3 regions of the Streptomyces sp. NPDC093111 genome follow, and region 3 is predicted to be linked to each of the others. Evidence: riboswitches for the same ligand, from Rfam matches in the RefSeq annotation. Region 3 holds a riboswitch; each other region holds the start of a gene.
What was found. A riboswitch is a leader RNA that binds a small molecule or an ion and turns the genes downstream of it on or off. The one in region 3 is predicted to bind thiamine pyrophosphate.
Positions count from the first base shown of each region.

Region 1 (9,463 bases), on a different contig from region 3:
TTCGTGGCGCTCGTCGGTGGCCTGATCTACGTCGTACGGAAGTTCACCTCGTCGTCCTCGGGATCGCGCGAGGACTGGTAGCAGGCGCTCCGCCGAGGCAGGGGCCAACGGCCGGGGATTAGCCCGGGCGAGGGAACGCACCGGTTGAAACCGGCCGTGGCCATGGGGGCTGCCATTAGAGTGGAAACCTCTGCCGCCCCAGGAACAACAGGCGTAGACCCGACGGTCCCAGGTCGCGGTGGGCGCGCGGGGGCGGCCCCCGCGGGCGGATGCGACGCGTCCGTCACTCGCCTGGGGGTGACCTTTGGCCACGGCTTCGCAGACCGCTGCTCCTACCCTGATCGGATCGGTACAGCGAGCGCTGAGACTTCTGGAGGCCGTGGGCTCCCATGAGGACGGGGCGCCCGCCAAACAGCTCGCCCGGGAAGCGGGACTGCCGCTTCCCACCGCGTACCACCTGCTCCGCACCCTGACGCACGAGGGCTATCTGCGCCGCGAGAAGGGTGTGTTCGTCTTCGGCGACGCCGCCGGCCGTCTGGTCGGCGGCGGAGTTCTGCAGAATCGTCGCACCAAGGTCGAGGACTCCCTCGCGCACTGGCGTGACGCCATCGGCGTCCCGGTGTACTTCGCGATCTACCGCGAAGGCGAGATCGAGCTCGTCTCCGTCGCCGACACTCCCGCGGTCCCCGCGGTCGAGGAGTGGGCCGATTTCCGGGAGACCGGCCACGCGCACGCCATCGGGCAGTGCCTGCTGAGTCAACTCGATCTGAAGAGCCGTCAAGACCACCTTGACCGCCATCCGGTGGAAGCCATCACGCCATATACGGTGCGTAATCAGCGTGCCCTTTTGGACCGTTTGGGCGGAATAGGGCGTATGGAGCCCCTGGTAGAGCGTCAGGAATATGCGCTCGGCACAGTCTGTGCCGCCATCCCCATCACGGCGGGGTCCACGGCGGCCGCCATGGCCATTTCCGTACCTCTTCACCAGGAAGAACGGTTGCTACCTGCGATCGCTCAGCTACAGAACGAGATCGGAACGCTCTTCAGCTCGCTCGCCTTCTCTATCAGTATCTGAAAAATCACTCCTTGTGATCTGCTAGCGCTTACAGCACGATTGCGTCAAGAGGGCCATGGGGGATCATTCCTGGCCGTTTCGACCACAGCTTTCAGCAGCGTGTTTACACAACTGCTTCGTCTACTGCGGGGTACATGATGCGAGAGACGGTTCAAGCCGAACTCCTGATGAGCTTCCTCGTCTCCGAGGAGCTCTCCTTCAGGATCCCGGTGGAACTGCGATACGAGACCCGCGACCCGTATGCGGTGCGGATGACCTTCCACCTTCCCGGAGACGCGCCGGTGACCTGGGCGTTCGGCCGGGAACTGCTGCTCGACGGGATCAACCGGCCCAGCGGGGACGGCGATGTGCACATCGCGCCCACCGACCCGGACGGGCTGTCCGACGTGATCATCCGGCTCCAGGTCGGCGGCGACCGCGCCCTGTTCCGGGCGAGCGCGCCACCGCTGGTCGCCTTCCTCGACCGTACGGACAAGCTGGTCCCGCTCGGTCAGGAACGCACCCTCGGCGACTTCGAGGACCACCTGGAGGCGGCGCTCGGCCGGATCCTCGCGGAGGAGAACGCCGGCTGAGAACGCCGGACGAGAAGGGCCGAGGCGTACGGAGCCGATCCGGCTCCCGTACCCCCGTACCCCGCGGTCCCTCGGGTCACTTGGCCCGGCGGCGGCGTCCGCCCCTGCCCGGGCGCTGCGCCGCGGCCCCCGGCCGGTCGGCCGAGACCACCAGCGCCGCGAGGACGGTGGTGACCGGGACCGAGGCGACCAGACCGATCGAGCCGATCAGTGTGCGGACGATCTCCACGGCGACCAGCTCGCTGTTGGCCACCGTTCCCACGCTGCTCTGGGCGATCGAGAAGAGCAGCAGCAGCGGCAGGGCGGCGCCGGCGTACGCGAGGACCAGGGTGTTCACGACCGACGCGATGTGGTCGCGGCCGATCCTGATGCCGGCCCGGTAGAGCGCCCGCGGACCCATTCGGGGGTCGGCGTGGTGCAGCTCCCAGACCGCCGAGGTCTGGGTGACCGTCACGTCGTCGAGCACGCCGAGCGAACCGATGATGACGCTCGCCAGCAGCAGGCCCGACAGGTCGATGTTCGGGTACAGGCCGTGGATGAGGCCGGTGTTGTCGTCGGTGTTGCCGGTCAGCGAGGCCCAGCCGATGAAGAGCGAGCCGAAGAGGCCGATCAGCAGCAGCGAGACCAGCGTGCCGAGCACCGCCACCGAGGTCCGGGCGGACAGGCCGTGGCACATGTAGAGCGCGATGAGCATGATCGCGCTCGCTCCGACGATGGCGACCACCAGGGGATTGGAGCCCTGGAGGATCGCCGGCAGGATGAAGAAGGTCAGCACCAGGAAGCTCACGGCGAGCGCGATCAGCGCCATCACGCCGCGCATCCTGCCGACGGCCACCACCACCACCGCGAAGATGCCGGCGAGCACCGCCAGCGGCAGCTTCCGGTTCACGTCCGTGACGGAGTACTGGAGTTCGCGCGGTGCGTCGGGGGCGTACGCGACGACCACGCCCTGACCCTCGTGCAACTGCCGCGGGGCGTCCGGCTGCACGATCTCGGTGAAGGTCCGGCCCTGGTGCGGGCCCGAGGTGACCTCGATCGTCGCCTTCTCGCACTGCCGGGTGTCACTCCCCTGCTGCGTCGAGGCGTCGCCGGTCGGCGGGGGCTGCGCGACGTTCACGTCCGTGCAGGCGACCTGGTCGACGGCGACGACCCGGCCCTGCTCGGTCTGCCGGTCGAAGCCCACGCCGGTGCGCTCGTGCGCCGGGGCGCCGCCCGGCCACAGCACCGCGAGGCCGATCAGGACCGCGGCGCCGAAGGGGATCAGGACCGCGGCGATGACCTTGCGCAGATGACGCGAGACGGGTTCCGCCGGGCCGTGGCTGTGCGCGTGCGCGTGGCCGTGGCCTCCGCCGCCGTGGCCTCCGCCGTGCCCGCCGCCGTGGCCTCCGCCCCCTCCGTCCCCTCCATCGTCGTGGCCGTGTCCGCCATGGCCGTCGTGGCCACCGGAACCGTGCGGATCGGGGGTCTGCTGCGTGGAAGTCACCGAGCGATCATCGCAAGAACGCGGGGGACCCACTGTTCAGCACGCCAGGGAGGGCGCTAGCGTGGTGGCACCTTTGCACACGCGGGAGCTCGGAGCACCGGGCTGAGAGGGCGCTGATCACCGTACGGGCGTACTGGACGTACGTACGGGAGGAGGCTGCGCCGACCGCCGAACCTGTTACCGGGTAATGCCGGCGTAGGGAGATTCGGTCTCATGACCATTCAGGATGCACGCACGCCTGCCTCCGACCAGAACGGCCCGCAGGAGCGCACGCCGGGCTGGCACAAGGGATACGTCGAGGGCTCCCGCCCCGACCTCCGGGTGCCCGTCCGTCAGGTGCACCTCACCAACGGCAAGGACGTGACGCTGTACGACACGTCCGGCCCGTACACCGACCCCACCGTCGAGACCGACGTCCGGCGCGGCCTGGCGCCGCTGCGCGAGAACTGGATCATCGCGCGCGGGGACACCGAGGAGTACGCGGGCCGCCCGGTCCGCCCCGAGGACGACGGCATCAAGCACACCTCGCCGCGCGGCGGCGGGCTCAAGAACCTCGACGCCGTCTTCCCCGGCCGGCCGCGGCTGCCCCGCCGGGGCCGGGACGGCCAGCCGGTGACGCAGCTCGCGTACGCCCGCCGGGGCGAGATCACCCCGGAGATGGAGTACGTCGCGATCCGCGAGAACGTCTCCCCGGAGGTCGTGCGCGAGGAGATCGCCGCGGGCCGCGCGGTGCTCCCGGCGAACGTCAACCACCCGGAGATCGAGCCGATGATCATCGGCAAGCGGTTCCTGGTGAAGGTCAACGCCAACATCGGCAACTCCGCGGTCACCTCCTCCATCGAGGAGGAGGTGGAGAAGATGACCTGGGCGACGAAGTGGGGCGCCGACACGGTCATGGACCTCTCCACCGGCCGCAACATCCACACCACCCGCGAGTGGGTGCTGCGCAACTCCCCCGTGCCGATCGGCACCGTGCCGCTCTACCAGGCGCTGGAGAAGGTCGACGGCAGGGCCGAGGACCTGACCTGGGAGATCTACAAGGACACGGTCATCGAGCAGGCCGAGCAGGGCGTCGACTACATGACGGTGCACGCCGGCGTGCTGCTGCCGTACGTGCCGCTGACCGCCCGCCGCAAGACGGGCATCGTCTCGCGCGGCGGCTCGATCATGGCCGCCTGGTGCCTCGCGCACCACAAGGAGAACTTCCTCTACACGAACTTCGAGGAGCTCTGCGAGATCCTCGCGGCGTACGACGTCACGTACTCGCTCGGCGACGGCCTGCGGCCCGGCTCGATCGCGGACGCCAACGACGCCGCGCAGTTCGCCGAGCTGAAGACCCTCGGTGAGCTCAACACGATCGCCAAGCGCCACCACGTGCAGACCATGATCGAGGGCCCGGGCCACGTCCCGATGCACAAGATCAAGGAGAACATCGACCTCCAGCAGGAGATCTGCGAGGAGGCGCCGTTCTACACGCTCGGCCCGCTCACCACTGATGTGGCGCCCGCCTACGACCACATCACCTCGGGCATCGGCGCGGCGATGATCGCCTGGTGGGGCACGGCGATGCTCTGCTACGTGACGCCGAAGGAGCACCTGGGCCTGCCCAACAAGGACGACGTGAAGACCGGCGTCATCACCTACAAGATCGCGGCCCACGCGGCGGACCTCGCCAAGGGGCACCCGGGCGCGCAGGAGTGGGACGACGCCCTGTCGGACGCGCGCTTCGAGTTCCGCTGGGAGGACCAGTTCAACCTGGCCCTCGACCCGGACACCGCGCGCGAGTTCCACGACGAGACGCTGCCGGCGGAGCCCGCGAAGACGGCGCACTTCTGCTCCATGTGCGGGCCGAAGTTCTGCTCGATGAAGATCTCCCAGGACATCCGGCGCGAGCACGGCGGCGACCTGAAGGCGGACGAGATCGAGGCGGGCATGGCCGAGAAGTCGGCGGAGTTCGCCGCGGCCGGCAACCGCGTGTACCTGCCGCTGGCGGAGTAACCGCGCCGACGCACGGCAGGGACCGGCCCGCGACCCATGGGGGGAGCCGCGGGCCGGTCCCCATGGCAGAAGCGGCGCCCTTCACCTCATCCTGGGAGAGCGGAGCACTAGTGTTCGCTCGTGACCATGCTCAACGCGCTTTCGTTCGGCTTTTTTCCGTTCGTCTCCTTCGAGCCCGCCTATGGCGATCGCGAGCTCCGTGCCGCCGCCGATGCGTTGGTGAAGCGTGGTGACTGGGGCCCTGCCCGGGACCTCCTGCGTGCCAGTGACGGCGACTGGGCGGCGAAGGATCACCGGGTGCAGTACCTGTCCGACCGCGCCGTCGGCAGAACCGTACTGCGGGAGTGGGCCGAGGCGGAGCCGGAGAGCGGGGATCCTCTCGCCGTCCTCTCCCGGGCAGAGGTCGCGCGTGCCTGGGCCGTCCGCAGTGCCCGACCGGCGAGGTACGTTCGGAAGAGCGCTTGGCCGACGTTCTACGAGATCCTTGGCCGGGCGGACGAACTGGCCGCGCTGGCGGGCGATCTGGCGCCGAACGACCCCACCCCTCGGGCGACCGCCGTGCGCATAGCGCGCGGGCTGCAGGTTTCCCGGCATGAGTTCGACGCGAGATGGGACGCCCTTGTCGCTCGGGACCCACTGCACTGGACCGGGCACCGTCAGGCTCTGCAGTACCTGTGCGCCAAGTGGTCCGGCTCCCACAAGAAGATGTTCGAGTTCGCCAGGAACGCCGCGGAACGGGCACCTGCCGGCCATCCGCTCGTGGTACTCCCGCTGCTCGCCAACCTGGAAATGCGACTGGCCGACGGCAACGTGGGGCTGGGGTCCGCACGCCTCGGCATGGACCTGGCCCAGGTCCAGGAGCGCTGGATCGATGCCGGGCCGGCGCCGCACCCACGCATCGTCGACGACCGATCTCTGGTCGCGTTCTACCTGAGTCGTCTGGAGCGCCGCTCGGAGGCCGGTGCTCAATTCCGAGCGATGGGTCGCTTTGCGTCCACGTCGGGCTGGCAGTACACCCTGTTTCCACGACAGGCATTCCTCCGCGACCGCGCAGTAGCCCTGCGGCTTCGTTGAGTTCGGCAGTGACCGGCCCGCGACCCATGGGGGGAGCCGCGGGCCGGCCTCGTTCACGGGTGCCGGGGTGCCGGGGTGCCGGGGTGCCGGGGTGCCCGGGCCGGCTACTCCTGACCGTGGTCCGGTGAGCCGAAGTCCGGGCCGGTGAAGTCCGGGCTCGTGAAGGTCGGACGGGCGGCCGGGGGGCCCTCGGACGGGCTGCTGAAGTCCGGGCCGCTGTAGCCGACCTTGGGGATCCGGCCGGCCGGCGGTCGCTGCTTCGGCTTCGGCTCCGGCTCCGGGAGGGGCGGGGGAGCGGGGGCGGCGAGGGCGTCGCGGAGGAAGGGCAGGATGCCTCGGTCCACCAGGGCGCGGCCCCAGGCCTGTCTCGCGCGGGTCAGATCGTCGTCCGGAGTCCCGGCCGGCACCTCCGTGGCGCTGTTGCGGAGGGCCGTCACCAGCAGGCCGACGGCCGCGCAGACCAGCCCCGCCGCGGCCACCGCGCCGAACATCAGGCCGGCGGTCAGCAGGGTGTCGGCGAAGGCGGGCGCCGGGTCGAGCAGCTTCAGGACCGCGCCGACCAGGAGCAGGAGCACGGCCGCGGTGCCCGCGAGGATCGGGGCGAGGACGGTGACGATCGCGACGACGCCCGCGCCGGTCGAGCCGTCGAGGGCCTCGGCCGGGCTGCCGGCGCCGGTGGTGCTCGCCGACCGGAGCTGTTCACGGACCTTCACGAAGTGGTCGTACTCGACCGCGGCGGCCGTCGTGATGAGCGCTGTCGCGTTCAGCGCCATCTCGCGCAGCTGTGCGGTCGTGAACCGGTCGCCGATGGCGGCGAAACCCGGCCTGTCGCGCGCGGAGCGCAGTGCCTCGTCGAGAACGCGCTCGAACTCGGCGCGGTCCTCGGTCAGCAGGTGCGGAGCCACGTTCATGTGCATCCCCCGATGCTCCGTAGGGCCGCAACGGCCCTGGTGAAGCGACCGGTTGGGCGGAAACGGAGGAGAGCCTGCTACGGATGAGCCGATGGTATTGCGGTTACGGCACGCGGTGACAGGGTGTTTCGGGAAATCGACTTCCCCGGATGCGTACGGTTATGCGTCAGGCAGGCAGCGGGAGTTGTACGACCAGCAGTTTTCCGGCCATGGTCACTCCGCCGTCCATCGCGATCGCAAGCCCGTCCGCGTAGACGTGCGGACCCTCGACGGGCGGGCGCTCGCCCTCCTCGCCGTCCTCCGTGCCGACCTGGCCGAGGAGGTACGGGATGGGGCTGTGACCGTGCACGATCCGGCGGCCGCCGTAGGTGCCGAGCAGCTCCTGGACGGCCTGCGGGCCCGCGGCCTCGTCGCGGAAGGCGAAGCGCTTGGTGAACTTCCGGAAGACGTCCCAGACCTCGTCCGCGTCGTTCCGGTTGAGGATCTCGTGGACGGTGTCGTTGACGTCCTCGATCGTGGTCCCGTACTCCAGGTACGCGGTGGTGTCCGAGTGGAGCAGCAGGTGTCCGTCCTCCTCCACCACGGCGTCGAGCCGCGACATCCACTGGAGGTGGACGTCCTGGAGGCGGTCCATGTCGTGCTTCTGCCCGCCGTTGAGGAGCCAGGCGGCCTGGAAGGTGGCGGTGCCGGCGCCCGAGCTGACGGGCGTGTCGCCGAAGCGCTTGGCGCCGATGAGCAGCAGCTCGTGGTTGCCCATGAGGGCCTTGCAGTAGCCGCCGGCGGCGGCGGCCTCGGCGGAGAGGCGCATGACGAGGTCGATGACGCCGATCCCGTCGGGCCCGCGGTCGGTGAAGTCGCCGAGGAACCACAGGCGGGCGTTGCCCGCGGCCCAGCCGCCGTTCTCGTCGATGAGGCCCTGGGCGCGCAGGGCCTCGGTCAGCTCGTCCAGATAGCCGTGGACGTCGCCCACGACGAAGAGCGGGCCGGGGCCGTCGCCGGTGGCCGCGAGGGGCTGCGGGGCGGGGGCCACGTGGACCTGGACGGTGTCGCCGCGGTTGATGATCGGGAGGTCGCGCTCGGTGGGGGTGTAGCCCTCGGGCGGCTCGTCCTCGGGGTACGCGTTGCCGGGGTGACCGGTGGCGACGGCGACGATCGAGGAGCTCGGGTCGCGGTACGGCTCGCCCTGGTCGGCGTACGGCTCGCCCTGGGCGGCCGCGGGGGCCGGCGGTGCCGGAGGTGCCATGGGAGCCGGAGGCGCCACGGGGGCTGGGGGTGCTGCGGGAGCCGGGGGTGCCGGAGGTGCCACGGAGACCGGGGCCGGCGCGTGGGCCGGGGGTGCCGGGTGGGCCGCCAGGGGCGGAGGGGTCGCGGCGCCGACCAGCTGGAGGGTGGCGTCGGCGGGTGCCGGGGGTGCCACGGGAGCGTCCGGCGCGTCGGCGGGGAACGGCTCGGGCGCGTGTCCCTGGACGGGCACCCGGGCGTACGGAGGTACACGGAAGTCACGCAACGTCGCCGTGCGCACCACGGGTTCCTGCCCGGCCCCCTGAGTCATCGACCCCTCCACCACCGTCGCGATGCCCTGCACATCGCGGACCTGTCTGGTCGAGGTGGTCCGCGGTGTCGTCCGCCCATCATAGGAATGAGGGTCCTCCTGTGTGACGCACCAGGGGTGGTGAATCCGGGTCCACTCCGGGTTCACCGGTTGTTTCGCCCGAATTGGGAAGGTCTAGGCCAGGGATGAGGCCGGGCCGCCCCGAGGTTTTGCCTCGACGCGGCCCTGAAGTGACGTGCGGTCCGATCCGCGGAGTCGCGGTCGGCGGGCTCTCCCGGATCAGTCCTTCGAGGGAGACCTCGGCGGGCTGACCGTCGTCCGCGGCGACCTTCGCTGCGAGGAGGTGCGGATGATCAGCTCCGTCGGTATCACCTGCTCGACCGGTCCGTCCGTGTCGATCCCCTCGATGGCGTCGATGAGGAGCTGGACGACGGCGGTGCCGATCCGGCGGGGCTTGAGCGAGAGCGTCGTGATGGGCGGTTCGGTGTTGGCGTAGACGGTCGACTCGCTGCAGCAGACCAGCAGCAGGTCGTCCGGCACCCGCAGCCCGTAGCGGCGGGCGGCCGCCAGCAGGTCGGTGCCGTTGGGGTCGAAGAGGCCGTAGACGGCGTCGGGCCGGTCCGGTCGGGCGAGCAGCCGGTCGGCCGCGACGGCGCCCGCGCACGGGTCGTGCGCCGGATAGGCCTCGTAGACGGGGTCCTGGCCGACCCGCTCGCACCAGTTGAGGTACGCGGTGGTGGACAGTCGGGTGTAGGTGTCGGTGGTGGTGCCGGTGAGCAGGCCGATCCTGCGGGCGCC
Region 1 is NZ_JBFBNW010000025.1:24,626-34,088, forward strand. Features, by position in the region: gene AB0Q96_RS33440 (DUF5326 family protein) at 1-81, shown strand, start outside; gene AB0Q96_RS33445 (helix-turn-helix domain-containing protein) at 305-1,075, shown strand; gene AB0Q96_RS33450 (SsgA family sporulation/cell division regulator) at 1,213-1,647, shown strand; gene AB0Q96_RS33455 (YibE/F family protein) at 1,724-3,130, opposite strand; TPP riboswitch at 3,202-3,349, shown strand; gene thiC (phosphomethylpyrimidine synthase ThiC) at 3,344-5,128, shown strand; gene AB0Q96_RS33465 (hypothetical protein) at 5,249-6,202, shown strand; gene AB0Q96_RS33470 (hypothetical protein) at 6,307-7,119, opposite strand; gene AB0Q96_RS33475 (metallophosphoesterase) at 7,280-8,680, opposite strand; gene AB0Q96_RS33480 (LacI family DNA-binding transcriptional regulator) at 8,945-9,463, opposite strand, start outside.
Region 1: another riboswitch for thiamine pyrophosphate. It lies ahead of thiC (phosphomethylpyrimidine synthase ThiC); the one in region 3 lies ahead of AB0Q96_RS34115 (thiamine ABC transporter substrate-binding protein).

Region 2 (9,463 bases), on a different contig from region 3:
GGACGGCTTCGGCTTCGACACGGGCCCCGGGCTCCTGCACCTCCCGGCGGTCTACCGCGACCTCTTCGTCAAGACCGGCAAGCAGCCGCTGGAGGAGTGCGTCACGCTGACGCAGGTCGACCCGGCGAGCCGTCACGTCTTCGCCGACGGCACCCGCGTCGACCTGCCGAACGCTTCCCGGGCGGGCACGATCGCCGCCCTGGACGCGGCGCTCGGCGGGGGCGCGGGCGAGCGCTGGGGCGCGTTCATGGGGCGGGCCCGCGAGGCCTGGGACCGCACCCGGCGCCCCCTCCTGGAGGAGCCGCAGCCCGAGGACGTCTCCGCGCTGGGCCGGGAGCCCTATCCGGCGCCCAAGGCGGGCCTGTTGCGCCGTCCGACGACCACGCTCGGCCGGATCGGCGAGCGCGAGCTGCGCGACCCCCGGCTGGCCGCGCTCCTCGGCTCGTACGCCTGGAGCTACGGCTTCGACCCGGTCACCGCGCCCGCGGCGGCGTCCGTGCTGCCGTACATGGAGCAGACCTTCGGCAGCTGGTACGTGGCCGGCGGCATCCGGGCGCTCGCCGACGCGGTGTACGAGCGGTGCCGTCAGCGGCGGGTGGAGTTCGTCTTCGACACCGAGGTGACCGACGTCCTCCAGGAGCGGGGCCGGGCCACCGGCCTCGCGCTGGCGGGCGGGGTGACGGTGGCCGCCGACCACGTGGTCGCGGGCGCGCCGGTGCCCGCGCTCTACACCGAGCAGATCGTCGGCTGGGAGTCGGGCGACGAGTGGCCGCGCTACCAGCCGATGCCCACGGGCCGGGTGACGCTCTGTCTGGCCCTGCGCGGGGCCCGGGAGTCCGGCGCCGCGCACCGGACGGTCGTGCACGCCTCCGGGGAGCTGCCGACGGTGACGGTGCTGCGGCCCGACGACCCGGCGCTGCGGCCGGACGCGGCGCACGAGTCGGTGACGGTCACGGCGACGGTGGGGATCTCGGCGTCCTGGGCGGAGTTCGCCGAGCGGATGCTGGTCCAGGCCGCGACGGCCGTGCCGGACCTGCGCGGGCGGCTGCTCTGGCAGGAGGTCCGCACCCCGGACGACACCCTCCTGGAGACGGGCGCCGCCGAGGTCCCGGGGCCGGCGCTGGCCGGGGCGGGCGGGCGGTGGCTGCCCGCGGCCAACCGGTCGCCGCTGCCCGGCCTCCACTTCGTCGGGGGCTGGTCGCACCCGGGCGGCGGGCTCGCGCACGCCGGCATGTCCGGGGCGCTGGTCGCCGGACTGATCGTGGAGGGCGCGGACTTCCGCGGCTCCCGGTGACCGGTCCGGCGCGCGGCGCCGACCATGATCCGCCAGACAGGCCCTAGTAGCGGTACTGCTGGTCCTCGCCGTGGCCGTACGGCTGCTGCTCCGGCGGGTGCTGCGCCGCGCCGTCCTGGCCGGGGCGGCCCTGCTGCTGGGGCACCCAGACGCCGCCGGGCGGGGTGTCGTACGTGTACGAGGGCGCGTACGGGTCGGTGTACGGCTGCTGGTAGGTGCCGTACTGCTGGCCGGCGTCGGTGTACGCCTGCTGGCCGATGTACGGGTCGGAGTAGGCCGCGTACTGCTGCTGGCCCTCGGTGCCGTAGTCGTAGCCGGGCTGCTGCTCGTAGCCGCCCGCGTAGGCGTCGGCGTACGGCTGCTGCTGGTCGTAGGCGGTGCCGTAGACGGCGTACTGGCCGGTGTCCTCGGGCATCGGCTCGGGCTCGTACACGTCGGAGGCGGCGGCCCGGACCTCGTGCGGCTCCGGGAAGGCGTCCTCGGCGGAGGTGTGCTCCGCGGGGGCCTGGGCCGGCTCGTAGGAGAGGTCGCTGACCTCCAGCGTCGGGCCCTCCTTCGCGGCCCGCCCGCCGGACCTGCGGCGACGGCTCGCGCCGGGGCTGCCGCCGATCGCCCAGCCGGTGGAGAAGCCGCGCCGGAAGGAGAGGGTCACATAGGTCTGGCCGACGGCGAAGGCGACGGCGCCCACGACGATGACCAGCACGGAGGGCAGCAGCACGCCGACGACGACGCCGAGGAAGCCGCCGAAGGCGAGCAGCCGCCAGCGCAGCCGGGCCTTGTACTGGAGGAGCACCTCACCCAGCAGCCACAACGCCACGACACCGAACGCGATGTAGAGGACCGTCCACCCCATGCCCGCCCCTCTCCTACGGCCACCGCCGCGGGAAGGGGCGAGTACGGCCGGTCACGACTGCTGGTGCAGTCCGAGATTCTCGTAGATCTCGAGCGTCGCCTTGGAGTTGTTCAGCGTGATGAAGTGCAGTCCGGGGACACCCTCGGAGAGCAGCCGCGCGCAGAACTCCGTCGCGAACTCGATGCCAATGGAGCGTACAGCGGCCGGATCGTCCTTGACCGCGAGGATGCGGTCTTTCACGTCCTCGGGGAAGGCCGCGTTGCTCAGCTGGGGCAGTCGCTCCAGGCTCCGGACGCTCACCACGGGCATGACCTCGGGGATGATCGGGGTCTCGCAGCCCGCCTTCTCGGCGCTGTCGCGCAGCCGCAGGTAGTTCTCCGGGTCGAAGAACATCTGGGTGATGGCGTAGTCCGCCCCGGCACGGCACTTGTCCACGAAGTGCCGGATGTCCGTGTCCCAGTCGGTGGAGCGCGGGTGCATCTCGGGGAAGGCCGCGACGCCGACGCAGAAGTCGCCGGACTCCTTGATCAGCCGCACCAGGTCGGCGGCGTAGTGGACGCCCTCGGGGTGGGCGATCCACTCCCCCAGCGGGTCGCCCGGCGGGTCGCCGCGGACGGCGAGCATGTTCCGGATGCCGGCGTCGGCGTACTGGCCGAGGACGTTGCGGAGCTCGGCGATGGAGTGGTCGACGGCCGTGAGGTGGGCGACCGGGGTGAGGGTGGTGTCGGAGGCGATCTTCTGCGTGGCCTTGACGGTGCCGCCGCGCGTGGAGCCGCCGGCCCCGTAGGTCACCGAGACGAAGCTGGGCGCGACCGCCTCGATCCGCCGCATGGCGTTCCAGAGGCTCTGCTCGCTCTTCTCGGTCCGGGGCGCGAAGAACTCGAACGAGTACGAGGGGCCACCGTCGGCGAGGATGTCCCGCACCGTGCGGGCGCGGTCCGTGCGGGTGGAAGCGGTACCAAGGGCCATACGGGCAGGTTAGACGGGGTCCAGGGGGAGACAGAAGGCGCGTCCGCGTTATGGACAGCTTCTGGACAGGTTTCCGGCCAGCCCGGCGTGTCCGGCGAGGCCGGAGCCGCGGCCGGGCGGGCCGGGCGGGTCGGTCACGCGAGGCGGTCGCGGACCCGCTTGGCGAGCGAGGCGGTGGCGGCGGCCGGGTCGTCGGCCTCGGTGATGGCGCGGACCACGACGATCCGGCGGGCGCCCGCGTCCAGGACCTCGTCGAGGTTGCCCTCGTCGATGCCGCCGATGGCGAACCAGGGGCGGTCCTGCGCCAGGGCCGCCGTGTGGCGCACCAGGTCGAGCCCGGGCGCGTACCGGCCCGGCTTGGTGGGGGTGGGCCAGCAGGGGCCGGTGCAGAAGTAGTCCACGCCCGGCTCGACGGCGGCGGCGGCCGCCTCGGACTCGGCGTGGCAGGAGCGCCCGATCAGCACCTCGTCGCCGAGGATCGCGCGGGCGGCGGGCACGGGGAGGTCGCCCTGGCCGAGGTGGAGCACGTCGGAGCCGATGGCGTGGGCGACGTCGGCCCGGTCGTTGACCGCGAGCAGCGTGCCGTGGCGGCGGCAGGCGTCGGCGAGGACGGCCAGGTGCTCCAGCTCCTCACCGGCCTCCATGCCCTTGTCGCGCAGCTGCACGATGTCCACGCCGGAGGAGAGCACGGCGTCGAGGAAGTCGGGCAGGTCGCCCTGGCGCTTCCGGGCGTCGGTGCACAGGTAGAGCCGGGCGTCGGCGAGCTGTGCGCGAGGCGTGGACATGGTGGTTCCCCCGTCGGGTGGCGCGGGTGCCGGACCGGCCCGGTGGGGCCGGTCCGGCAGCCGCGGTGGTGTGTTCGGTGGTGCGCGGTGGTACTGGGTCAGACGGCGAGCGCCTGGGCGCGGCGCTTCACCTCCGTGCCGCGATTCTCACTCAGGGCCTGCGCGGGGGTGCCGGGCAGGCTCGGGTCCGGGGTGAAGAGCCACTCCAGCATCTCTCGGTCGCTGAAGCCGTCGTCCCGCAGGAGCGTCAGGGTGCCGACGAGGCCCTTGACGACCTTGTCGCCGTCGATGAAGGCGGCGGGCACCTGGAGCACGTTGCGCTCGCCGCGGCGGACGGCGATCAGCTGGCCCTCGTTGACCAGCTGGCGCACACGCGTCACCTCGACATCGAGCATTTCCGCGATGTCGGGGAGGAAGAGCCAGGCGGGGACGAGTGCATCGGTCTTTGCGTCGATCTCGGTCACGGGACAAGCGTGCCATCCCGGACTGACAGCCGGTAGTCGGGCCTACCTGACTGCCGCCTTCAGGGGGACGGAGGGGTCGGCCGCCTTGGCCGGGTCGAGGGGGGTGCGGCGTTCGATCAGCCGGCGCCCCTGGGCGAGGTCGCGGGGGCGGCTGACGGTCAGCAGGGCGACGGGCACCTCGTCCTGGAGCCAGAGCACGGTCCAGGACCCGTCGGCCGGGTCGCCGCGCCACAGGAGGGTGTCGGCGGCGGCGTGGTGGCCGGCGTACTGGACGAAGCGGCCGAACTGCTCGGACCAGAAGTAGGGCACCGGGTCGTACGGCGCGGGCTCCCCGGCGACCCGGCCCAGGATGTCGGCGGCGACCGTGCGCGGCCCCTGGAGGGCGTTGTCCCAGTGGTGGACGAGGAGCCGCTCGCCGTAGCGGGCGGAGGGGAAGGAGGCGCAGTCGCCGACCGCGTACACGTCGGGCAGGGAGCTGCGCAGCCGGTCGTCGGCGGTGACGGCGCCGCTCGGGTCGAGGGCGATGCCGGAGCCTTCGAGCCAGCCGGTGGCGGGGCGGGCGCCGATGCCGACGACGACGGCGTCGGCGGGCAGCTCGGCCCGTTCGCCGGAGCGGTCGGCGCCCTCGGCGAGGACCACCCGCCCCTTCTCGACGCCCGCCACGCGCGCGTTGAGCCGCAGTTCGGCGCCGTTCTCGGCGTACCAGGCGGTCATGGGGGCGGTGACCTCGGCGGGCAGGGCGCCGGCGAGGGGGCGGTCGGCGGCCTCGACGACGGTGACGGCGCAGCCGGCCGCGCGGGCGGCGGTGGCGAACTCGGCGCCGATCCAGCCGGCGCCGACGACCACGACGTCGTGGCGGCCCTCCAGGACGCCGCCCAGCCGGATGGCGTCGTCGAGGGTGCGCAGCAGGTGGACGCCGGGCACCCCCTCGGTGCCGGGCAGGGTGAGCGGGTGGGCGCCGGTCGCGAGGACCAGCGTGTCGTACGCGACGGGGCCGGCCTCGGTGTCGATCTCGTGGTCGGCGGGGCGCAGCCGGGTGACGTCGACGCCGAGGCGCAGGGTGATGCCGAGGGACTCGAAGTCGATGTCGAAGGCGGAGCCCTCGGCCGTGCCGAGGAGGACCGCCTTGGAGAGCGGGGGCCGGTCGTAGGGCTGGTGGGGTTCGGCGCCGATGAGGGTCACGGGTCCGGTGAAGCCCTGTTCGCGCAGGGCGACGGCGGTCTGGACGCCCGCCATTCCGGCGCCGACGATCACGACGTTCCGTTCGGTGGGCCGCTGGGTCTGCTTCTGCTCGCTCACCCGCCCACCTTACGCATCTGACGGACCGTCAGGAAGGGAGGGGCCTGCGGCGGGCCGCGCCCTGCGGCTAGTGTGGCGGCCGTAAAGCACTCGCGGGAGCCCGGACGCACCGGGCTGAGAGGGAGGCTGTCCGGCCTCCGACCGTACGAACCTGATCCGGGTCATGCCGGCGAAGGGAGGGGCTGGACGCCCATGTCGCGTACACGCGGTACCTCCGACGTCCTCGTCATCGGGGGCGGCATCATCGGCCTGGTCACGGCCTGGCGGGCCGCCCAGTGCGGCCTGCGCACCGCCGTGGCCGACCCCGAACCGGGCGGCGGCGCCGCCCGGGTGGCGGCGGGCATGCTGGCCGCCGTCACCGAACTGCACTTCGGCGAGGAGACCCTGCTCGGGCTCAACCTCGACTCCGCCCGCCGCTACCCCGCGTTCGTCGCCGAACTCGCCGAGGCCACCGGCCACGACGTCGGCTACCGCGCCTGCGGCACCCTCGCCGTCGCCCTCGACGCCGACGACCGGGCCCATCTGCGCGAGCTGCACGCCCTGCAGACCCGCTGCGGGCTCGCCTCGGAGTGGCTGAACGGGCGCGAGTGCCGCCGCCTGGAGCCGATGCTGGCCCCGGGCGTCCGGGGCGGGCTGCGGGTGGACGGCGACCACCAGGTCGATCCGCGGCGGCTCGCCGACGCGCTGCTCGTGGCCTGCGAGCGGGCCGGGGTGGTGTTCCACCGGACGCTCGTCGAGCGGCTCACGGTCGTCGGGGACCGGGCCCGCGGCGCCGTCCTCGCCGGCGGCGAGGAGCTGGCGGCGGACCAGGTGGTGCTGGCGGCCGGCAGCCTGAGCGGCCGGCTGGCCGGCGTGCCGGAGCGGGTGCTGCCGCCGGTCCGGCCGGTGAAGGGGCAGGTGCTGCGGCTGCGGGTGCCGCCCGCGTACGCGCCGTTCCTGTCCCGCACCGTCCGCGCGGTCGTCCGCGGCAGCCACGTCTACCTGGTGCCGCGCGAGAACGGCGAGCTGGTGGTCGGCGCGACCAGCGAGGAACTCGGCTGGGACACCACCGTCACCGCGGGCGGCGTGTACGAGCTGCTGCGCGACGCGCACGAGCTGGTGCCCGGCATCACCGAGCTGCCGCTCACCGAGACCCGCGCCGGACTGCGGCCCGCCTCCCCCGACAACGCGCCGCTGCTCGGCCCGAGCGCGCTGCCCGGCCTGCACCTGGCCACCGGCCACTACCGCAACGGGGTGCTGCTGACCCCCGTCACCGGCGACGTCATGGCCGAGGCCCTGACCACCGGGGCGCTGCCCGACGAGGCCCGCCCCTTCACCGCCCGCCGCTTCTCCCCCGCACACCTGGAGCACGCGTGAACGTGTCCGTGAACGGAGAGCCCCGCGAGCTCGCGGATCCCCTCTCCCTCGACGCCCTCGTCGCGACCCTCACCGTCGCCCCCGCCGGGGTGGCCGCCGCCGTCAACGAGGCGGTCGTGCCGCGCAGCCAGTGGGCCGCGACCCTGCTCGGCGACGGCGACCGGGTCGAGGTCCTCACCGCCGTCCAGGGGGGCTGAGCCGTGTCCGACGACGTCTTCGCGCTCGGCGACACCGAGTTCTCCTCCCGCCTGATCATGGGCACCGGCGGGGCGCCCAGCCTCGACGTGCTCGAACGCTCCCTGGTCACCAGCGGCACGGAGCTGACCACGGTCGCCATGCGGCGCCTGGACCCGACGGTGCGCGGCTCGGTGCTGTCCGTCCTGGACCGGCTCGGCATCCGGGTGCTGCCGAACACCGCGGGCTGCTACACCGCGGGCGAGGCCGTGCTCACCGCCCGGCTGGCCCGGGAGGCGCTCGGCACGAACTGGATCAAGGTGGAGGTCATCGCCGACGAGCGGACCCTGCTGCCCGACCCGATCGAGCTGCTCGACGCCGCCGAGACCCTGGTCGACGACGGCTTCGTCGTGCTGCCGTACACCAACGACGACCCGGTCCTCGCCCAGAAGCTGGAGGACGTGGGCTGCGCGGCGATCATGCCGCTGGGCTCGCCGATCGGCTCCGGGCTCGGCATCCGCAACCCGCACAACTTCGAGCTGATCGTGGAGCGGGCCGGGGTGCCGGTGATCCTGGACGCGGGCGCCGGGACGGCCTCCGACGCGGCCCTGGCGATGGAGCTGGGCTGCTCGGCGGTGATGCTGGCCTCCGCGGTGACCCGGGCCCAGGAGCCGGTCCTGATGGCCGAGGCGATGCGCCACGCGGTGGAGGCGGGCCGCCTCGCCCACCGCGCGGGCCGCATCCCCCGCCGCCGCTTCGCCGAGGCCTCCTCGCCGCACGAGGGCCGCGCCCGGCTGGACCCGGAGCGGCCGGCGTTCGGGGCCTGACCGGCGCGGACCGGGGGTCGCCCGCGTCACAACCGCGCTGCAGAGCGGCCGACGCGGGCGGCGGGCCCGTACGCGGCTCGTAGACTCGACGCCGTGGACACGACCCTTCAGGACCCCCTCGTCGGGCGGCTGCTCGACGGCCGCTACCGCGTCGACGCGCGCATCGCCGTCGGCGGGATGGCCACGGTCTACCGGGCCGTCGACACCCGTCTCGACCGGGTGCTCGCTCTCAAGGTGATGCACCCGGACCTCGCCACCGACGCCGCGTTCGTGGAGCGGTTCATGCGCGAGGCCAAGTCCGTCGCGCGCCTGGCGCACCCCAACGTCGTCGGGGTCTTCGACCAGGGCGCGGACGGCGCCTACGTGTACCTGGCGATGGAGTACGTCGCCGGGTGCACCCTCCGTGACGTGCTGCGCGAGCGCGGGGCGCTCTCGCCCCGGGCCGCCCTCGACATCCTGGAGCCGGTGCTGGCCGCGCTCGGCGCCGCCCACCGGGCCGGGTTCGTGCACCGGGACATGAAGCCGGAGAACGTCCTCATCGGGGACGACGGCCGGGTGAAGGTCGCCGACTTCGGTCTCGTACGGGCGGTGGGCTCGGCCACCGACACCACCGGCGCGGTCCTGGGCACCGTCTCCTACCTCGCCCCGGAGCAGATCGAGCACGGCACCGCGGACACCCGCGTCGACGTGTACGCCTGCGGGGTCGTCCTGTACGAGATGCTGACGGGCGCCAAGCCGCACTCCGGGGACACCCCCGCCCAGGTGCTCTACCAGCACCTGAACACCGACGTACCGGCGCCGTCCGCCGCCTTCCCGGGGCTCGCGCCGGAGCTGGACGACCTGGTGGCGGGCGCCACGGCCCGCAACCCTGACCTGCGGCCGTACGACGCGGTCGCGCTGCTCGCGCTGCTCCGCGAGGCCCGCGCCGGGCTCGACGACGGGCAGCTGGACGCCGTGCCGCCGCGGGCGCACGCGCCGGAGCGCTCCGGCGCCGAGGACCGCACCAGCGTCATCCCGCGCCTGCTCCCCCAGCCGGTGGAGCACACCAGCCTGCTGCCGACCCCGCCGCCCGCGCCCCCGGCGTCCCGGCGCCGGACGGCGCCCCGCGGGCCGTTCCTGATCGTCGCCGCCGTCCTGCTGGCCCTGGGCGTCGGGGCGGGGGTCTGGTACATCAACTCGGGCCAGTTCACCCGGGTCCCCGCCGTCCTCGGCCAGAGCGAGGCGCAGGCCACCCGGCGCCTCGCCGACGCCGGGCTCGACGTGGGCGCGACCCGGCGCGCGTTCAGCGACGTGTACGAGCGGGGCACGGTGATGGCCACCGACCCCGGCTCCGGCGAGCGCATCCGCGGCAACGGCACGGTGGTCCTGACCGTCTCCCGGGGCCCCGAGATCGTGAAGGTCCCGAACCTGAAGGGCGTCCCGCTGGCCGACGCCAGGAAGCG
Region 2 is NZ_JBFBNW010000003.1:340,230-349,692, forward strand. Features, by position in the region: gene AB0Q96_RS06350 (NAD(P)/FAD-dependent oxidoreductase) at 1-1,294, shown strand, start outside; gene AB0Q96_RS06355 (hypothetical protein) at 1,338-2,147, opposite strand; gene metF (methylenetetrahydrofolate reductase [NAD(P)H]) at 2,199-3,116, opposite strand; gene thiE (thiamine phosphate synthase) at 3,251-3,901, opposite strand; gene AB0Q96_RS06370 (Rv2175c family DNA-binding protein) at 4,000-4,365, opposite strand; gene AB0Q96_RS06375 (FAD-dependent oxidoreductase) at 4,408-5,664, opposite strand; TPP riboswitch at 5,747-5,859, shown strand; gene thiO (glycine oxidase ThiO) at 5,857-7,020, shown strand; gene thiS (sulfur carrier protein ThiS) at 7,017-7,217, shown strand; gene AB0Q96_RS06390 (thiazole synthase) at 7,221-8,021, shown strand; gene pknB (Stk1 family PASTA domain-containing Ser/Thr kinase) at 8,115-9,463, shown strand, end outside.
Region 2: another riboswitch for thiamine pyrophosphate. It lies ahead of thiO (glycine oxidase ThiO); the one in region 3 lies ahead of AB0Q96_RS34115 (thiamine ABC transporter substrate-binding protein).

Region 3 (9,463 bases):
TCATGCCCGCGATCGTGGCCCTGGTGGCCGGGAACTTCCCCACCGAACGGCGCCCCTTCGCGTACGGCATCGTGGCGGCGGCCGGTGCCGTCGCCATCGCCCTCGGCCCGCTCATCGGCGGCGTCGCCACGACCTACTTCTCCTGGCGCTGGGTCTTCGCCGGCGAGGTGCTCCTGGTCCTCGTCATCCTCGTGTTCGCCCGCTCCATCGCCGACGCCGTGTCCGAGGAGCGCCCGCGCATCGACCTCGTCGGCGCCCTGCTGTCCGCCGCCGGGCTCGGGATCTTCGTGTACGGCGTGCTGCGCTCCGACGAATGGGGCTGGGTCCGCCCCAAGACCGGCGCACCCGCCTGGCTCGGCGTGTCCATGGTCGTGTGGACGGGACTGGCGGGACTGCTCCTGATCTGGCTCTTCCTGCGCTGGGAGGCCCGGCTGGTCAAGCGGGGCAGGGAACCCCTCATCGACCCGCACATGCTGCACAACCGGCAGCTCACCGGCGGCCTGACCATGTTCTTCTTCCAGTACCTCGTACAGATGGGCGTCTTCTTCGTCGTCCCGCTCTACCTGTCCGTCGCCCTCGGCCTGTCCGCGCTGGCCACCGGCGCGCGCATCCTGCCGCTGTCGCTGACCCTGCTGGCCGCCGCCCTCCTGATCCCGCGCTTCCTCCCGGACGTCTCGCCCCGCCGGGTGGTGCGCCTCGGGGTGCTCGCGCTGCTCGCCGGGGCGGTCGTCCTGATGGCGGCCCTCGACGCCGACGCGGGCGCGGAGATCGTCACCCTTCCGCTGCTGCTGATCGGCCTCGGCATGGGCGCGCTCGCCTCCCAGCTCGGCTCGGTCACCGTCTCCGCCGTCCCCGACCGGCAGAGCGCGGAGGTCGGCGGCATCCAGAACGCCGTCACCAACCTCGGCGCCTCCATCGGCACCGCCCTGGCCGGCTCCCTCATGATCGCGGCGCTCACCTCCTCCTTCCTGGCCAGCGTCGAGCAGAACCCGGCCATCCCCAGCGACGTCAAGAGCACCGCCTCCGTCCAACTGGAGAGCGGCGTCCCGTTCCTCTCCGACGCCCAGCTCACCACTGCCCTCGACGACGCCGGCGTCAGCCCCGAGGTCACCGACGCCGCCCTGGAGCTCAACGCCGCCGCCCGCCTCGACGGCCTCCGCGCCGCCCTCGCGATCCTCGCCGCGGCCTCCGCCGTCGCCCTCTTCTTCACCTCGGGCATCCCCCGGACCCAGCCGGGCGCACCCGCGCCGTGAGGGAGGGGTGACGCCCGGGACGCCCGGGGTCCGGCGGGCAACGGCCCGGAACGGCCGGGAACGGGCGCACCGGTCCGCGTCTGCGACACTGGTAGGACCATGCCCAAGCCCGGAGAACTCACTTTCGTCGCCCCGCGCGGAGCCAAGCAGCCCCCGCGGCACCTCGCCGACCTCACGCCCGCCGAGCGCAAGGAGGCGGTCGCCGCGATCGGCGAGAAGCCGTTTCGCGCCAAGCAGCTGTCCACGCACTACTTCGCGCGCTACGCGCACGACCCGGCGGAGTGGACCGACATCCCCGCCGCGTCGCGCGAGAAGCTGGCGGGGGAGCTGCTGCCCGATCTGATGTCGGTGGTGCGGCACATCTCGTGCGACGACGACACCACCCGTAAGACGCTGTGGCGGCTGCACGACGGCACGCTCGTCGAGTCGGTGCTCATGCGCTACCCGGACCGGGTGACCATGTGCATCTCCTCGCAGGCCGGCTGCGGGATGAACTGCCCGTTCTGCGCCACCGGCCAGGCGGGGCTCGACCGCAACCTGTCCACGGCCGAGATCGTGCACCAGATCGTCGACGGCATGCGCGCCCTGCGCGACGGCGAGGTCCCAGGCGGGCCGGCCCGGCTGTCCAACATCGTCTTCATGGGCATGGGCGAGCCGCTCGCCAACTACAAGCGGGTCGTCGGTGCCGTCCGCCGGCTCACCGACCCCGAGCCGGACGGCCTCGGCCTGTCCCAGCGCGGCATCACCGTCTCCACCGTCGGGCTCGTCCCGGCGATGCTGCGGTTCGCCGACGAGGGCTTCAAGTGCCGCCTCGCGGTCTCGCTGCACGCCCCCGACGACGAGCTGCGCGACACCCTGGTGCCCGTGAACACCCGGTGGAAGGTCCGCGAGGTCCTCGACGCCGCCTGGGAGTACGCGGAGAAGTCCGGGCGCCGCGTCTCCATCGAGTACGCCCTGATCCGGGACATCAACGACCAGGCCTGGCGCGGCGACCTCCTCGGCAAGCTGCTCAAGGGCAAGCGGGTGCACGTCAACCTGATCCCGCTGAACCCGACGCCCGGCTCGAAGTGGACCGCCTCCCGTCCCGAGGACGAGAAGGCGTTCGTCGAGGCCATCGCCCGCCACGGCGTGCCCGTCACCGTCCGCGACACCCGCGGTCAGGAGATCGACGGTGCCTGTGGACAGCTGGCCGCCGCCGAACGCTGACCTTGTACTCTGAGCTCGAACACATCTTCATATTCCGACAGGGGAGCGCCACAGCGCTGAGAGTGCGGTGACCGTCAGACCGCAGACCCTCTGAACCTCGCCCAGGTCATTCTGGGTAGGAAGTTCGGTCGTAACTCGAGCTGTTGCGCCCTGCCCGCGTCCGGTTTCCCCGGGCGCGGGCGGGGCCGCGTCTCTTCCTGGACACCCCCAGGAGGACCACCACGTGAACACCACGAAGGCCGCCGCCGTCGCGCTCGCCGCGGCGCTCGGCGTCACCACCCTCGCCGCCTGCGGCGGCGGGGACGGCGGCAAGGACAAGGCCACCGGCACGCCCGCGCCGAAGACCGTCACCCTCGTCAGCCACGACTCCTTCAACGCCTCCAAGGAGGTGCTGGCGGAGTTCACCCGGCAGACCGGTTTCACGGTCAAGGTCCTCAAGAGCGGCGACGCCGGCGAGGCCGTCAACAAGGAGATCCTGACCAAGGGCTCCCCCCAGGGCGACGTCTTCTTCGGCGTCGACAACACCCTGCTCTCCCGCGCCCTCGACAACGGCATCTTCACGTCGTACGAGGCGAAGGGCCTGAACCGGATCCCCGCCGCGCTCCAGCTCGACAAGGAGCACCGGGTCACCCCGATCGACTCCGGCGACATCTGCGTCAACTACGACAAGCAGTACTTCGCCGACAAGAAGCTGGCGCCGCCGCAGTCCTTCGACGACCTGGCCAAGCCTGCGTACAAGGACCTCCTCGTCGTCGAGAACCCCGAGCGCTCCTCCCCGGGCCTCGGCTTCCTCCTCGGCACCGCCGCGAAGTACGGCGACGGCGGCTGGCAGGACTACTGGAAGAAGCTCAAGGCCAACGGCGTGAAGACCGTCGACAGCTGGGAGCTCGCCTACAACCAGGAGTTCTCCGGCTCCGCCGGCGGCAAGAAGGCCAAGGGCGACCGTCCGCTCGTCGTCTCCTACGCCTCCAGCCCGCCGGTCGAGGTGCTCTACTCCGAGCCCCAGCCGAAGGTGGCGCCCACCGGTGTCTCCACCGGCACCTGCTTCCGGCAGACCGAGTTCGCGGGCCTGCTGAACGGGGCGAAGAACCCCGAGGGCGGCAAGGCGCTGATCGACTTCCTGATCTCCAAGAAGTTCCAGGACGACATGCCGCTCCAGATGTTCGTCAACCCCGTCACCGACGACGCAACCCTCCCCGAGCTGTTCACCAAGCACGGCGTGGTCGTCGACAAGCCGGAGACCATGGCGCCCGACAAGATCGCCGCCAACCGTGACCAGTGGATCCAGCAGTGGACCTCGCTCGTCGTGAAGTAGCCCGCCCGGGCCGTACGGGGAACGCGGCGCGGCTGGCCCTCATGGTGCTGCCCGTCGCGTTCTTCGCGGTCTTCTTCGCCTGGCCCGTCGTCTCGATCGTCGAGCGCGGGCTCAGGCCGGACGGGCACTGGGAGCTCGGCCGCTTCGCCCAGACGCTGAGCAGCCCGGAGATCCTCGACGTCCTGTGGTTCACGCTGTGGCAGGCGCTCGCCTCCACCGCGCTCACCCTGCTCGTCGCCCTGCCCGGCGCGTACGTCTTCGCCCGTTTCGACTTCCCCGGCAAGGGGCTGCTGCGGGCCGTCGTCACCGTGCCCTTCGTGCTGCCCACCGTCATGGTCGGCACCGCGTTCCTCGCCCTGCTGGGCCGCCGCGGACTGCTCGACGAGCTGTGGGGCGTCCGCCTCGACACCACCGTCTGGGCCATCCTCATCGCCCACGTCTTCTTCAACTACGCCGTCGTCGTCCGTACCGTCGGCGGTCTCTGGTCCCAGCTCGACCCCCGCCAGGAAGAGGCCGCCCGGGTGCTCGGCGCCTCCCGCTGGCGGGCCTGGCGCACGGTGACCCTGCCGGCCCTCGGGCCGTCCGTCGCCGCCGCCGCGCTCATGGTGTTCCTGTTCACCGCGAGCTCCTTCGGCATCGTGCAGATCCTCGGCGGCCCCGCGTACTCCACCCTGGAGACCGAGATCTACCGGCAGACCGCCGACCGGCTCCAGCTGTCCACGGCCGCGGTCCTCACCCTGGTGCAGTTCGTCGCCGTCGGCGCGGTCCTCGCCGTGCACGCCCGGATGGTGCGCCGCCGCGAGACCGCGCTGAGGCTGGTCCCGCCGGAACGGACCTCCGCCCGCCCGCGCGGCGCCGGGCAGTGGCTGCTGCTCGGCGCGGTCCTGCTCTCCATCGGCCTGCTGATCCTCGCGCCGCTCGGCGTCCTCGTGGAACGCTCCCTCGCCACCCCCACCGGCTACGGCCTCGACTACTACCGCGCGCTCCAGTCCGTCGACGAGAACGGCACCTTCCTCGTGCCGATGACCGACACCATCGTCAACTCGCTCCAGTACGCGCTCGCCTCCACCGCCATCGCCGTCGTCATCGGCGGCCTCGCCGCGGCGGCGCTGACCTTCCGCCGCTCCCGGCTCCGCCCGAGCGGGAGGACCCCCGTGGGCGAGCGCCTGGTCCGCGGCTTCGACGCGCTGCTCATGCTGCCGCTCGGGGTGTCCGCCGTCACCGTCGGCTTCGGCTTCCTCATCACCCTCGACGAGCCGCCGCTCGACCTGCGGGCCAGCTGGATCCTGGTGCCGCTCGCCCAGGCCCTGGTCGGCGTCCCCTTCGTCGTACGGACCATGCTGCCGGTGCTGCGCGCGGTCGACGAACGCCTCCGGGAGGCCGCCGCCGTGCTCGGGGCCTCGCCCTGGCGGGCCTGGCGCGAGGTCGACCTGCCCCTCGTACGGCGGGCGCTGCTCATCGCCGCCGGCTTCGCCTTCGCCGTCTCGCTCGGCGAGTTCGGCGCCACGGTCTTCATCGCCCGCCCCGACAACCCGACCCTGCCGGTGGCCGTGGCCCGGCTCCTGGGCCGGCCGGGCGAGCTCAACTACGGCCAGGCCATGGCCCTCTCGACGATCCTCATGGTGGTGTGCGCGGTGTCCCTGCTGCTCCTCGAACGGCTCCGCAACGACCGGACCTCGGGGGAGTTCTGATGCTGACGCTCCACGACGCGACCGTACGGTTCGGGGACCGCGCGGTGCTCGACGCGGTGGACCTGGAGGTCGCCGACCACGAGATCGTGTGCGTGCTCGGCCCCAGCGGCAGCGGCAAGTCCACCCTGCTGCGGGCCGTCGCCGGACTCCAGCCGCTCTCCGCCGGCCGGGTGCTGCTCGGCGGCACGGACCAGACCGGGGTGCCGGTGCACCGGCGCGGGGTCGGCCTCATGTTCCAGGACCACCAGCTGTTCCCGCAGCGGGACGTCGCCGGGAACGTGGCGTTCGGGCTGCGCATGCACGGGGTCGCCAAGGCCGAACAGGGCGCCCGGGTCGAGGAGTTGCTCGACCTCGTCGGCCTTCCCGGGGCCGGCCGCCGGGCCGTCTCCTCGCTCTCCGGCGGCGAACAGCAGCGCGTCGCCCTCGCCCGGGCGCTCGCGCCCCGCCCCCGGCTGCTCATGCTGGACGAACCCCTCGGCCAGCTCGACCGGGGCCTGCGCGAACGGCTCGTCGTCGAACTCCGCGGCCTCTTCGGACGGTTGGGCACCACGGTGCTCGCCGTCACCCACGACCAGGGCGAGGCCTTCGCGCTCGCCGACCGGGTCGTGGTCATGCGGGACGGCGGCATCGCCCAGACCGGCACGCCCCTGGAGGTCTGGGGGCGGCCCGCCTCCGCGTTCGTGGCCCGCTTCCTCGGCTTCGACAACGTGGTCGCGGCGACCGTCACCGGAGCCGCCGCCACCACCGTCTGGGGGAAGATCCCCGTCCCGGACGGCTCCCCCCAGGGCGAACGCCGCCTCCTCGTCCGCCCCGGCGGCGTCCGGCTCGTCGCCCCCGACGAGGGCCTCGCCTGCCGCGTCGCGTCCCGCACCTTCCGCGGCAACCACGTCGCCGTCCGCCTCCACCCCGCCGAAGGCCCGCCCCTGGAGGCGGAGTTCCCGCTGCGCGAGGCGCCGGACGAGGGGGCCGAGGTGGGCGCGGTGTTCCGGGCGGAGGACGTGGTGGTGCTCGACGCCTGACCCGCGCGCCGCCACGTCAGCAGCGCCCGCACGCCCTGCGGGTCGCCCGCTGGAAGACGCGGGTCGCCCGGCCGAGCGCCAGACCGAAGACGCAGAAGCCGCCGTAGGCGACGGCGACGACCCACGGGGCGTGATCGGCCATGCCGACCTCGATCACGCCGGTCCAGGCCAGGACGCCGAGCACCGCGAGGAAGACGCCGAACGGGGCCAGCGCGCCCGCCCCGGCCCACCCCAGGGCGAGCAGCGCCGGGCGGGGCAGCCGCCGCCCCCACGGCCGGGTCAGCGCCAGCGCCAGCAGCATCCCCACCACGGCGAGGACCGCCGTGACGTCGACCCCGTGGTCGTACAGCCACAGCCCCAGATCGCTCGTGTAGCGGGGATCCGCGCCCGGTCGGCCGCTGCCCGTGTACCCGGGCGTGAAGCCCAGCGCCCACGCCGTCTTCAGCGCGGCGTACGGCACGAGCGCGGCGACGGCCACCAGCCCCGCACGGCTCGCGTCGCCCGCCACGGCCGCGGCCCGTCCGCCGCAGTACGCGCAGCTGCCGAGCAGCGCGCGGCGCCGGGCCAGTGCCGCGCACCCCCACAGCACGGCGCCCAGGATCGCGAAGCCCTCGTTGGACCAGGCCGCCCAGTCCATCGGCTCCTGGTTGCGGGACAGGACGTACAGCAGGCGCACCGGGCTCAGCAGGAAGCCGAACCCCCAGGTCACGCACAGCCCGGCGACCGCCCAGGCCGCCAGGGTGAGCCCCCGGGCGCGCGGGGCGCGGAGCAGCGCGTACGCGAGGACGGCGGCCGCCCCGTACAGCCCGGCCGCGGCCGCCTCGAAGCCCGGCCCCGTGCCCTTGCCGAGCAGCGCGTAGCCGAAGGCCGGGCCGGTGGCGGCGGCGAGGGCCGCGCCCGCCGCGTACAGCACGGACCAGACGAGGGCGGCGCGCCCCGCCCAGGACGGCCATGCGGCCAGGAACCGAAGTCTCTTCGTGGTCATGCCACGAGCCTCGCGGCCGGACGCCCGCGGCACGTCCGCCCAGGGTCGCGACCGGGTCCGCCGCGCGGGGGAGCGCGCCCGGGCCCTAACCGACGGCCAGCCGCTCCAACGCCTCCGGCGCCTCGTCGACCGAGTCGACCAGCGCGATCCGCGCCGCCATCGGGCGCCCCTCGGCCAAGGTGCGGAGCAGCGGCCAGGCCGGCAGGAGTTCGGTCCAGTGCGCCCGGTCCACCAGGACCATCGGGGCCGGCGCGCCGCGCGACCCGTAGTAGTTCGGCGTCGCGTTGTCGAAGATCTCCTGCACGGTGCCGGCGGCGCCCGGCAGGAACACGACGCCGGCGTTCGACCGGGCCAGCAGGCCGTCCTCGCGGGTCGCGTTGGCGAAGTACTTGCCGATGCGGGCGGCGAAGGCGTTGGGCGGCTCGTGCCCGTAGAACCAGGTGGGGATGCCGACCGAGTCACCGCCGCGCGGCCGGCGCGCCCGCACCTCGAAGGCGGCGCGGGCCCACTCCGTCACCGAGGGCGTGAACGACGGCACCTTCGCGAGCAGTTCCAGGGCCTCGTCGAGGGCGGCGTCCTGGAACGGGGCGGTGTACGCGCCCAGGTTCGCGGCCTCCATCGCGCCCGGCCCGCCGCCCGTCGCCACCGTCAGCCCGGCGCGCGTCAGCGTCCGCCCGAGCCGGGCGGCCCCCGCGTACGCGTCGGTGCCCCGGCCCGTGCGGTGCCCGCCCATCACGCCCACGACGCGGGCGTCCGCCAGGTGCTCGTCCAGCGCGTCCGAGATCGCGTCGTCGTGGAGGGAACGCAGCATCGAGGAGAAGATGTCGCCGTCGCCCTTGGTGCGCTGGAACCAGTCGTACGCGAGGGCGTCGGGCGTCGAGGCGTACGGGTGGGTCGTGACGCCCCGGAACAGTTCCTCGGGGGAGTAGAGCCGGGCCCGGTACGGATCGAACGGCAGGTGCGGCACCGGCGGGAACACCAGCGCCCCGTCCGCGCGCACCTTGGCGGCGGCCTCGGGCTGCATCGGGCAGCCCAGGAAGACGGCGTCCGTGCTGGAGGCGGAGAGCAGGGCGAAGGTGCGGTCGGTCAGGTCGACGGACTGGATCCGGTACGAGGCGAGGGAGCCGTGCGTGCCGAGGGCGGCGTCGAACTCGTCGAGGGAATGGATCTCCCGGTCCTGCCGCTGGGTCGCCATGGGGTCACGATAGGGGTTTCCTCACCCCCTCAGCGGTACCGCCGCCAGTTCTCCCACCGCCCAGGTCAGGGGGACGAAGACGGCCAGGAGGGCGGCGGCTCGCACGAGGGCGGTGGTGCGGAGGACGGTGGGCGGGGCGCCGAGGCGGAGGAGGGCTTCGGTGGTGTGGGTGCGGGACTGCCTGGATTCCAGGGCCGCGGTCAGGAGCGTCGCCGTCGTGCAGGCCACGACCAGGGCGGCGCCCAGGCCGGCCAGGGGGCCGAAGTCGGTGTTCAGGGCGAGCGCGGCGACCGCGCCCGAGCCGACCGCGCACACCACGCCCAGCGGGCGCCCGATCCGGCGGGACTCGTCCATCAGGACCCGGCCCGCGAGGAGGCGCACCGCGCCGGGGCGCACCATCTGGAGGAGGCGGCCGCACCAGTGGGTCAGGCCCGGTCCGGCCATCGCCAGGCCGATCGCGGTGAGGATCCAGCCGGCCAGGACGCCTCCGCCGCCGTTGCGGCCGGCGTACGTCTCCAGGGCCAGGCCGATGGCCAGCAGGGCCACGCCCCAGGGGAGGGCGGAGGTCTGCGGGGTGACCTTCACGGCTTTGCGCGGGCGGAGGGACAGGCCGGCCGCCGTGGCCGCGACCACGGGGAGGATCGCGAGCAGGGTGAGGGCCGCCGCGAGCGGGACGGGCTGGTCGGCGGCGAGGAGCTGCGCCGCGGCGCCGTCGAAGGGCAGCCCGGTGATGTCGCCGCGCAGGTGCAGGTAGAACAGGAGCGCCAGGGCCGAGCCGAGGGTGGTGGCGACCGCCGTG
Region 3 is NZ_JBFBNW010000026.1:54,733-64,195, reverse strand. Features, by position in the region: gene AB0Q96_RS34125 (MFS transporter) at 1-1,253, shown strand, start outside; gene rlmN (23S rRNA (adenine(2503)-C(2))-methyltransferase RlmN) at 1,353-2,459, shown strand; TPP riboswitch at 2,489-2,599, shown strand; gene AB0Q96_RS34115 (thiamine ABC transporter substrate-binding protein) at 2,683-3,774, shown strand; gene AB0Q96_RS34110 (iron ABC transporter permease) at 3,816-5,465, shown strand; gene AB0Q96_RS34105 (ABC transporter ATP-binding protein) at 5,465-6,484, shown strand; gene AB0Q96_RS34100 (hypothetical protein) at 6,501-7,469, opposite strand; gene AB0Q96_RS34095 (LOG family protein) at 7,555-8,664, opposite strand; gene AB0Q96_RS34090 (hypothetical protein) at 8,686-9,463, opposite strand, start outside.